DNA from 2 places in the Cobetia sp. UCD-24C genome. Region 1 is predicted to be linked to the other one. Evidence: riboswitches for the same ligand, from Rfam matches in the RefSeq annotation. Region 1 holds a riboswitch; the other holds the start of a gene.
The links. A riboswitch is a leader RNA that binds a small molecule or an ion and turns the genes downstream of it on or off. The one in region 1 is predicted to bind thiamine pyrophosphate.
Positions count from the first base shown of each region.

Region 2: linked by a shared signal. The riboswitch ahead of AOG28_RS13140 (ABC transporter ATP-binding protein) and the one ahead of tenA (thiaminase II) in region 1 are both predicted to bind thiamine pyrophosphate.

Region 1 is NZ_LJTD01000003.1:258,783-264,187, reverse strand. Features, by position in the region: gene thiC (phosphomethylpyrimidine synthase ThiC) at 1-1,390, opposite strand, end outside; TPP riboswitch at 1,517-1,657, opposite strand; gene tenA (thiaminase II) at 1,816-2,475, opposite strand; TPP riboswitch at 2,622-2,748, opposite strand; gene AOG28_RS05325 (TIGR04282 family arsenosugar biosynthesis glycosyltransferase) at 2,946-3,671, opposite strand; gene AOG28_RS05320 (TIGR04283 family arsenosugar biosynthesis glycosyltransferase) at 3,664-4,476, opposite strand; gene AOG28_RS05315 (PQQ-dependent sugar dehydrogenase) at 4,931-5,405, opposite strand, start outside.
Region 2 is NZ_LJTD01000009.1:367-5,771, reverse strand. Features, by position in the region: gene AOG28_RS13155 (MFS transporter) at 1-452, shown strand, start outside; gene AOG28_RS13150 (ABC transporter substrate-binding protein) at 589-1,893, opposite strand; gene AOG28_RS13145 (ABC transporter permease) at 2,040-2,807, opposite strand; gene AOG28_RS13140 (ABC transporter ATP-binding protein) at 2,804-3,556, opposite strand; TPP riboswitch at 3,615-3,728, opposite strand; gene AOG28_RS13135 (hypothetical protein) at 3,893-4,858, shown strand; partial or broken gene AOG28_RS13130 (cation:proton antiporter domain-containing protein) at 4,996-5,405, shown strand, end outside.

The sequences.
Region 1 (5,405 bases):
CCTGGACATCGTGCTGCCAGGCGATCTTGGTCAGCTCACCGAGCGTCTCGAGCTCACCGAACTGGGCGGCGTCATTGGCATCGGCCACCGAGCCCGGGCGCAGGCCGTCGCCCAGCGACAGGCTGATGTCGTAGGCCTTGCAGATCTCGCAGATGTCCTCGAAGTGGCGATAGAGGAAGCTTTCCTCGTGATGCGCCAGACACCACTTGGCCATGATCGAGCCGCCGCGCGAGACGATGCCGGTCACGCGGCTGGCGGTCAGCGGCACATAGCGCAGCAGGACGCCGGCGTGGATGGTGAAGTAGTCGACGCCTTGCTCGGCCTGCTCGATCAGCGTGTCGCGGAAGATCTCCCAATCGAGGTTCTCGGCCACGCCATCGACCTTCTCCAGCGCCTGATAGATCGGCACCGTGCCGATCGGCACGGGAGAATTGCGCAGAATCCATTCACGGGTCTCGTGGATGTTGGCGCCGGTCGAGAGGTCCATCACGGTGTCGGAACCCCAGCGGATCGCCCAGGTCATCTTGTCGACCTCTTCCTCGATGGAGGAGGTGACTGCCGAGTTACCCAGGTTACCGTTGACCTTCACCAGGAAGTTGCGGCCGATGATCATCGGTTCGCTTTCCGGGTGATTGATGTTGGCGGGAATGATGGCGCGGCCGCGTGCGACTTCCTCACGCACGAATTCGGCGGTGATCTCGTCGGGCAGGTTGGCGCCGAAGCTGTGGCCCGGGTGCTGATGGCCCAGAATGCTCTCGACGGATTCGCTGCCCTGATATTCCTCACGCAGCGCGATACGACGCTGATTCTCGCGAATCGCTATGTATTCCATCTCCGGGGTGATGATGCCCTGGCGCGCATAGTGCAGCTGGGTGACATTCTTGCCCGGCAGGGCACGACGCGGGCGGTGGTCCAGCTCGAAGCGCAGGGACGACAGGCGCAGGTCGGCCTGGCGCACGCGGCCATATTCACTGCTCAGCTGATTGAGCTGTTCGGTATCACCGCGTTCCTCGATCCACTGCTCGCGCAGCGGCGCCAGGCCCCGGCGAATGTCGATCTCGACCGCCGGATCGGTGTAGGGGCCGGAGGTATCGTAGACGACGATCGGCGGGTTCTCTTCCAGGCCGCTGGAGGTCTGGGTCGGCGAGCAGCCGATCTCGCGCATGGGCACGCGGATGTCCGGACGGGAGCCTTCGATATAGATCTTGCGCGAGCCGCTCAGCGGCGCGATGGCGGCGGCGTCGACCTGTGCTTCGCTGGCGAGGTGGCGGCTGCCATCCTTGCGACCGGCACGCGCGCGTGCCTTGGGGGCAGCATCAGGCTGCGAGGCGAGCGGTGACTCGGCGGCGTTGGTGGCTTGCGGGTCTTGTGTCGTCGGGGCAGTGCTCATGCAGGTCTCCTCAAAGGGCGACGTCACGGCTGACGTCATCATGGGAAGACCGTGCGCAGGGAGAGGATGGTCGTCGCCGACTCCTTGCCAACAGGTGGCCCGGGAGCGAGGCGGCCGCGCGCAGCGGCTGGCCATCAGCTTGATTCCTACGCCGGTCCTAACCGGTTCAGGTTCCACGGGACCCCTTGCTGGCAAGCTCGCGCGTCAGGGCGGCGAAGCATGCATGCAGGATCTCAGCCGGTTCCACCGGCACCCCGTCAAGCGTGTTCAGATTTCAATGCGAGGGTGTTGCCCGAAGCGTCAGGCTTGCCCCGGGGAGCTTTCTCGCATCCAGGCTCTGTTGGCCTGTCAGTCGTGCCATCCATGGAGGATGGCGTCATCCCGAGCGGCTCATGGCGAGCGTCGGGACGTCAGTCTGTGATGCCTCAAGCGCGATCGAGGCCCATCTGCCAGAAGTCGATCTCGAGTCGCGTGGCGTCCCGGAAGACATCGACCAGTTCACCCAGTCGGCGCTCCGAGACTTCCGAGAGGCGCGCATCCAGCCATTCGCGCTCGGCTTCGACGGCTTCCTTGAAGTCATCGCTTGAGTACATCGCGATCCAGTCCGCGTACGGGTTGTTCTCGATCTCGGTGGTGTCCTGATCGAGCAACCACTCGGCGATCTCGCCGTAGCCGATCAGGCAGGGCGCGAGCGCCACGTGCAGATCAAGCAGGTCGCCGCGCTGGCCGCAATCGAGCACGTAACGGGTATAGGCCAGGGTGGCGCGGGATTCCGGCAGCTCGCTCAGGTCATCCTCGCTGATGCCCCACTCGCTGCAGTAGCCGATATGCAGATCGAGCTCGGTATTGAGGATGGTGTCGAGACTGGCCGTGGCCTGACGCAGCTCCGCGAGGGTGCGGCTCTTGTAGGCGGCCAGCGCCCAGGCGCGTGCGAAGTGGATCAGGAACAGGTAGTCCTGCTGCAGGTAATGGCGGAAGGACTCCTCCGGCAGACGACCTTCGCCCAGCTGGCGAACGAAGTCGTGCTCGAGATAGTCACGCCATTCCTCGGCGCAGGCACTGGTCAGGTCGTTGAAACTAGGCATGACGCATCCCTCGGTGAGCGTGCTGACGACCCGTGATGGGGCGACAGGTCTCTGGCGCAAGCGTGGCCAGTACCGGAACAGGAGCAGGGGAAAAGCGGGGGAGGTGCCGACAGTCACCGTGAGAAAGTGGTGACGATATCGAGTGGCATCGCTTCGCGCTTGATCCCTACGCCGGTACTAGCCGGATCAGGTTCGGCGGGATCGTCATTCACGCAAGGACATTGCCTGCGCATGACATCTCAGCCGGTCTTACCGGCACCCCGTCAAGCTGTGACATATGAGTCACGATGCAGCGAGTGTAACAGCCCTGCGGCGCAGAAGAAGGGCAGTGTGAGCAAAAATGCATACGACTTTGGGAGGCATGCCGAATGTGTGAAGAGCCTCAGACGGGCTTATAAAGAGCCTCAAGCGGGCTTGTGATGAGCCTCAAGCGGCTTTGTAGAAAGCCGTGAGCATGTTCATGCAAAGCCTCAAGCGGCAAGGTCGGCCATGAGCGCCGGCAGGTGGCGCGACAGTCGCGCAAGGTCACGCGGTTCATCGACATCCCAGCTGATCGGCAGGCAAGCGGCCGTTCTCCCCGCCCGTGCCAGCAGCGCCAGAGTGTCCCGGCAGACATGGGCATGGCTCCAGCGGGGCAGCAGGAAGGCTTGCGGGCAGGGCGCCTTGAGGCCGATCAAGCCATAGCCGCCATCGTCGGTGGGCTGCAGCACCGCGTCGTGAGTGCGCAGTCTGTGGGCTGCCTCGCGCAGCCGCTGGCTGTCCAGCGCCGGCAGGTCGGAGCCCATCAGCAACACCGGCCCCTCGGGCAGATGTCGGGCCATGGCCCGAGACATTCGCTCACCGAGCTCCCCCTGTGGCTGTGTCTCGAAGGTGAGGTCGGCAGAGGTGTCGACAATGCTTCGCAGCCGGGCTTCCAGCGCTGCCCGCAGAGCCGCCTGTTCAGATGCCTGACTCGACGGCTCGTCAGCGGGCGTCAGCATCACCACGACCTTGCCGAGGCGCGCGGCGCAGGCGTGGTCAACGATATGGCTCAGCATCCGCGCATAGAGTCGAGCTGCGCCCTCGGGGCCGAGTGCGGGGATCAGGCGTGTCTTGCAGTGGCCGGCGATGGGCAGGCGACCGAAGATGATGAGAGTCGGGCGCACCTCTGACGCGGCATCAGCGGTGGGCAAGGTAGGCAACGCCGTATCACGCATGGGGCATGCCGCGCTGCTCACAGGCCTGCGCCGCGGCGCGATAGCCGTAGAGACGTGCCAGTCGTGCAGGGGAGACGCCACACCAGGCCGCCAGCCGCAGTCCCCACATCTTGACGATGGTGCGCCAGACGCCGTGGGTCTCCCAGCGTCGACCACTGGTCGTGACGCGCGCCGTCAGGTTCATTGGCGGGGTCAGATGCTTGAGCTGGGCACTCAGCCAGATATCTTCCATCAGTGGCATGTCGGCAAAGCCGCCGATGGCCTCGAAGGTCGAGCGCTGCACGAACTGGGTCTGGTCGCCCGTGCTGATGCTGGTCAGCCGCGAGCGCAGATTCATCATGGCGGCGATCATCGGTAACCACGGCGACTCGCCCTTGATGCTGACATCGAAGCGGCCCCAGTCGCTGCGGCGATGCGTCGTGACGGCCTCCTTGAGCAATGCCAGCGCATTGTCGGGCAAGTCGGTATCGGCATGCAGAAACAGCAGCCATTCTCCGCGTGCACGCGCGGCTCCGGCATTCATCTGGCGTGCCCGGCCCGGTTCACTGCTCAGCACGGCATCACACAGCGGTCGGGCCAGTGAGGGGGTGCCATCCGTCGAGCCGCCATCCACCACGATCACTTCACAGTCCCCGCCCGCGCGCAGGCGACTCAGGGCAATCAGGGTTTGCACGATGCCGGCTGCCTCGTCATGCACCGGCATCACGATGCTCAGCCAGGGAGCGCGCGTCAGGTGCGTGCATGTGCTCGACAGGGAGTCCCGGTTGGCGGGCGTCCGTGATGCTGGGGGTGGCTGCTGGTTCATGGCGGCAGGCTCCGACGATGGCGTATTCGTTGGATCATACGCAGGAGTTCGTAGGCTGGATGCACGGGCGAGAGACGCTCTCTCAAAGCGTCATCGTTCATTAAACGCTTGGCGTCGACCCAGAGTCGCTCCATGGCCACACAATGCCTAGCTGGCCATTGGGTGCATGCCAGGGCACGGGACTACATTTCTGTAATTCGCAGGCGGGGCATGAACGGCAGGTTTTCTGAGTCTGCAGCAGGCAAGCGCTGCATTCATCGGCCCTATTTATAGGCCCTGTCCATAGGCCCTAACCATAGGCCCTGTCCATAGGCCCTCTGCCAAGCAGCTCCTGGAAAGAGAGCCTGAAGAGAGGGTTTGGAGAAGAGAGCCTGGACAGAGGGCTTGGAGAGAGCGCGTGAATAAGGGCCAGGGCCTCGGTTATCAAAAGCCCGTTCTGCTGGAGGTCAGGCCATCAATCGAAGGTGAGGCGATAGAGGCCAGCCGCGCCGCTATCCGAGGTGAAGTACAGGCTGCCATCAGGGCCGAACAGGACATCGAGCGGGCGAATCCAGCGCTGACCGCTGCTGCTGTCCTGCAGACCGGTCAGCACTGGCACCAGGCGTGCTTCAGTGTCTGGCGTCGCCAGCTTGAGGCCCAGCAGGCGAGGCTCACGGCGGCTGGCCGGGTCACCCGCCGCGTTGCCGGAGGGCGCCGTGCCCCAGCTGCCGTGGACTGCCACCACGACATCCATGTCTGCCGCCAATGGATGCTCTGGCGGTACCACCGCGATTCCCATCGGCGCACTGCGAGCGGGGATCTCGGCCAGCGGCGCTGCAATCTCGTCACGCTTGCGCGGTGAATCGCTCGTGATGCAGTCATCCGCCTGCCAGCGGCCATCGACCCACTGATGCCAGGGCATGCCATGGAAGCTGCCTTCGCGAGCAGCA
Region 2 (5,405 bases), on a different contig from region 1:
GGCTCTACATGATCGGTGGCGGGCTGTCGCTGGTCGGCATGCAGCTGACGGGGCGGCTGTGTGATCGCTATGGCTGTGTCTGGCCGGGTACCATCACCTGCCTGATGACGGCGCTGGTCGGCTGGGCCTTCCTGTTGCATTCGCCGGGGCCGTCGCTGATCTGGATCGGCTTCGGCGCCTACATGCTGTTCTCGTCGGCGCGGCGTGTGACCCAGAATACGCTCAACAGCTTCATTCCCGCCGACCACGAGCGGGCAGCCTTCACCAGCACCCAGAGTGCCGTGCAGCATCTCAGCTCCGCCGCCGGCAGCTATGTAGGCGCCGGACTGCTGGTCAGCACCCCGAGCGGCGCGCTGGAAGGCATGCCGTTGCTGGTCGCGGTGCTGATGGTCGCGCTGGTGATCCAGCCGCTGCAGATCCTGTGGCTGTCGCGTCGCCTGGCACGCCGCTAGCGCTTGTCAAATAGGCACAAGACGGCGAGAGCGAGCCGGCCCTGAACCCAAAACGCCCTGTCGGAATCTCCGACAGGGCGTTTTGCATGGGGCGCGCAAGCGCTCAGCGTTTCAAGAGCTCTGGGCGCTCAACGCCTCAGGGCGCGTTGACGTCGACGGCCAGGTGGCTCAGCGACTGGCGCTTCTTGATCATGCCGCGCTCGAACAGGAAGTCCTCGAAGTCACGATAGCGGCCGGCATCCAGCGCGGCAGGACGCAGCGCGAAGCGCGGCAGGGTGGCGTACCAGGCTTCCTTGTTGAGCTCGGTATCCAGTGCCGGGTCGGAGTCGCGGAACATCTCCCAGCCCTGGTCCGGATGGTTGATGATCCAGGCAGTGGCTTCGCCGACGGCGGCGAGGAAGCCGGCGTACTGGGCCTGCTTGCGCTCGTAGCTGTCGCTGTTGGCGACGAAGATCAGCTCGTCATAGGTCGGCACACCTTCTTCCTCGATGTAGAAGGCGCGGCCCTTGACGCCTTCCTGGGCCATCTGGGCCAGCTCGAAGTTGCGGAAGGCGCCGGTGACGGCATCGACCTTGCGCGTCAGCAGGGAAGGCGTCAGCGAGAAGTTGACGTTGGTCAGCGTGATGTCATCCAGCGTCAGGCCGCTGTGCTGCAGCATGGTGGAGAGCAGCACTTCCTCGACACCGCCCACCGAGTAGCCGACCCGCTTGCCCTTGAGGTCGGCGATCGACTGGATGTCGCTGTCGGCGCGCACTACCACCACATTCAGCGGCGTGGCGACCAGGGTGCCGATACGCACCAGCGGCAGGCCCTGATCGATCTGCAGGTGCAGCTGCGGCTGATAGCTGATGGCGATGTCGACGCGCTCGGCGGCGGCCAGCTTGGGCGGCACGCTCGGGTCGGCGGGGGCGATCAGCTCGACATCAAGGCCGTGCTTCTTGAACAGGCCCAGCTCCTGCGCCAGCACCAGCGGGGCGTGGCCGGGGTTGGTGTACCAGTCGAGCATGACCTTGAACTGCGTCAATGGCTTCTCGGCGGTGGCAGCGTCCTTGGCAGCGTCATTGGCGGCGCCCTTCGAGTCAGCATCAGCGCTCTGTTCGTCGCTGGCGGCTGGCGGGGCATCCGCAGTCGGTTCAGCACCGTTCTTGGCCTGTTCGGCGGCGCCGGCGGTCGCTTCCACGGCTTCCTGGCTTGCCACCGGCGCGGAGGCGGCCGAGTCGCCGTTCACCCCGACTTCGGCCTGCTGAGCGACGATTTCCGGCGCTGACTGGGTGCTGGTGGCGGGTTCTGCCTCGGCGGCGTGGGCCGACATGGCGGTGGCTGGCAGGCTGCTCAGGCACAGCGTGGTCAGCAGGGTGGCGAAGGCGGTGGACAGCAGCGAGGCACGTGGTGAACGTGTCAGCTGCGCTTTGCGCCGTGGCGCCGATGACGAAAGAGACATGGCGGAGTTCCTTGTGATCACAGGGTAGTGGTGCTGCCGTTCGTGGGCGGCAGTCGTCAGGCTCATGCAATTTGTGTCGAGCGTCGTTGCGTCTTTCGGTTACGCGATCTTGCGGTCTTGCGGTATTTGTCCGAAGCCCCGGCGTGTCAGCTCAGGCGTGTCAGCCGGTCGCGGTGCCAGGGCATCAGGGCGCGCAGCAGCGCATCCAGCGAGAAATAGAGCAGCAGGGAGAAGGCGACCAGCACCAGCAGGGCGGCGAACATCAGGTCGATTTCCATGCGCGCGTTGGCGTTGAGCATCAGATAGCCCAGCCCCTGACTGGCTCCGGCCCATTCCCCGATGACGGCGCCGATGGGGGCGGCGGTCGCGGCCATGCGTATGCCGGAGGCCAGTGCCGGCAGCGCGGCGGGCAGCTGGATATGGATCAGTCGGCGCCATGGACTGGCGCCCAGGGTATGGGCAAGATCCAGCCAGCCCTGTCGGGTCTGGCGCAGGCCGTCGTAGCCGGTGGAGGCGACCGGGAAATAGATGATCAGCGTCGCCATCACCACCTTGGACAGCATGTCATAGCCGAGCCACAGCACCAGCAGCGGCGCGATCGCGAACAGCGGTATCACCTGGCTGATCAGCAGCATCGGCAGCAGCGTGCGGCGCAGGCGGGGAATGAAGGCCAGCGCCAGGGCGGTGGCAAGGCCGAGCAGAATGCCCAGCACCAGCCCGGCCAGTATCTCGCTGATGGTGACGCCAGCGTGATGGGCCAGCAGCGGCGCCTTCTGGATCAGCACCTCGAGCACGGCCTGCGGCGTGGGCAGAATGTAGGGCGGTACGGCGGTAACGGCAATGATCAGCTGCCAAAGCCCCAGCAGGAGCAGCGCGCTGATGACGAGGTGACGCATGGCGTGCAGACGTTTCATGCGGCCTCCTCGCTATCACGCAGGCGGGCGATCAGTTGCGCCTGCGCCGGTGGCAGGGCTGGGTCATCCAGCGGCACCGGGCGTGCGGCGCCAAGCCCCGGCAGGCGTTCCAGCTCGGCGCCGTGACCCGGGAGGCTCGACGGGCGCAGCACCAGCAGCTGATCGGCGAGGCGCAATGCCTCCAGCGGGTCATGGGTCACCATCAGGACGGTGCGGCCCTTGAGCAGGCGGCTGGCCAGATCATGCAGCTCCAGACGGGTGATGGCATCCACCGCCGAGAACGGCTCGTCCATCATCACGACCGGCGCCTGCTGGTAGAGTGTGCGGGCGAGGGCGACGCGCTGGCGCTGACCGCCGGAGAGGGCGTCCGGCCAGGCCTGCTCACGGCCCTCAAGCCCGACCGCGGCCAGCAGCTCATGGGCAAGCTTGCGATTGCGCGGCCGCCGGCGCAGGTCATCGCCCAGCCACAGGTTGTCGATGACGCGCCGCCACGGCAGCAGCAGGTCCTGCTGCGCCATCCAGGCCACGCGGTCGGTCAGCGGCTGACCGTCATCGGTGGCGAGGTCGAGCTGGTGGAGGTCTGACATCTCCAGACCGGCCAGCAGGCGCAGCAGCGAACTCTTGCCGCAGCCGGAGCGCCCCAGCAGTGCCGTCCAGCTACCGGCTTCCAGACGCGCGGAAATATCGCGGAACAGCGTGTGGCCGGCGTAATCGATTCGTGCGTTGTTGAGGGTGAGTCCCAGCGACACAGGCAATTCCGTGGTCAGGCGGCGTGCCGGCAGGAGGAAGCAGGTGACGCGCCGTGCAGGGCACGCGTCGGGGATTCCCTCCGCCGGTATCAACCGGATCAGGTTCCAGGGGTTGTCGCGCGACGTATCGCTGCGGCTCTCAGCCCATCCTCGGGCACCCCCATCCAGGCCGACAGTGTAACGTCACTGTCTTGCCGGTGTCTTGTCCGACGCGGGTCAGGGGGCGGGTCAGGTGGGCAGGGCAGAGATGGCGTGCGAAACGGACTATGCCGATGTGCCACGCCTTGGGTATGCTGAGCTTTACTGTAACAAGACGTGTAGCCCAAGGAGATCATCATGCCCGACACACCGGATCTCTCGACCTGTTCCAGTTATCCCGTTCCCCCACGGCGGCCGAGCACGGCTGAGGCCGTGGGCGAGCCGCGTCCCGTGCCCAGGGGCTGGCCCGAGGAGTCACTGACCCGACGGCTCTCGACCTATCTGGGTCAACCGCTCGAGCCGCTGGCACTCGCCTGGCCGGATAGCGCCAACTGGCTATGGCGCCAGCGTGGCGGCACGCCCGGCCTCATCAAGCTGGCGCGCACCGGCCCAGACCATGACCCCTTCTGGCGCGCCATGCGCGGGGTCTTCGGCGCAGATCGCTGGGCGACGCCGGAGGGCCTGACGCGCCTGGCGGGCGCCTTGCCCGCGCGTCTGCCGATTCCGCCACTGCCCCTGACCTTTCTGGGGCGTCTCGATGGCGCGCCCATCTGGCACCTGCCGTGGTCCAGCGGGCAGCCGAGCGATCTCAGCATCACCTTCTGTGAGCTGCTGGGCGACCAGCTTGGTCGCCTGCATCAGGATACGGTGTCGGGCTTCGGTCAGCCGCTGGCGCAGCCGATGCCGCTATTGCACTGGAATACCCGCGTCACGCGCTTTCTCGCCCATCACCCGCGTCGCGCGGAGCTTGGCACGTTGCTCAAGCGCACCTTCCCGGCGCCGACTCGCGCGGTGTGGTGTCTGCCGGACATGCGCGCCGATCAATATCTATGCGCCGCCACCGGCTGGGTATGGAGCGATTGGGAGGCGCTGGTGTGGGCGCCGATCGAGTTCGACTGGGCGCTGGTGGAGTTGCTGCTGGAAACGCCGGAGCAGCGTCAGGCCTTCATGAAGGGCTATTCGCGCCATGGGCGCATGATCGATCTCGATGGCCAGCGTGAGCTGTGTCGTGCGCTGTTGTGGGCGATGGAGGCCTTCGGTCCGCGGTCCTATGCTGAGCTTGCGGCAGCCCCTGCCTGGGTCTCGCCGCGCAGCCTGGCGTGAAATCCGCGTGCTGCACGCTGCAAGTACATGAAAGGTGTGAAATTTCTCTGCAGCCCCATCGCTGACATGGAATACTGTGGGTGAGTCGTCGTGGACGTCACTCGAGATCTGATGTAGGGCTTGGCGGGGGAGCACTCGTGGTAGAGAACCTGAATTATTATTTCTTGCTGGCAGGCACGCTGATCGCCTTGAGCGTGTTGGCCAGCCGCGTCTCGGCGCGTCTTGGCATGCCGCTGCTACTGCTGTTCCTCGGCCTTGGCATGCTGGCGGGTGAAGATGGCGTGCTGGGCATCCAGTTCGATGACGCCTCATCCGCTTACATGATCGGCAACCTGGCGCTGGCGCTCATCCTGCTCGATGGCGGCCTGCGCACGCGGCTGTCCACGTTTCGTGCCGGCCTGAAACCGGCGCTGGTGCTGGCCACCGTCGGGGTCTTCATGACCAGCGGCCTGGTGGGCCTTCTGGCCATGTGGCTGTTTGATCTCACCCTGATCGAAGGCCTGCTGGTCGGGGCCATCGTCGGCTCCACCGATGCCGCGGCGGTCTT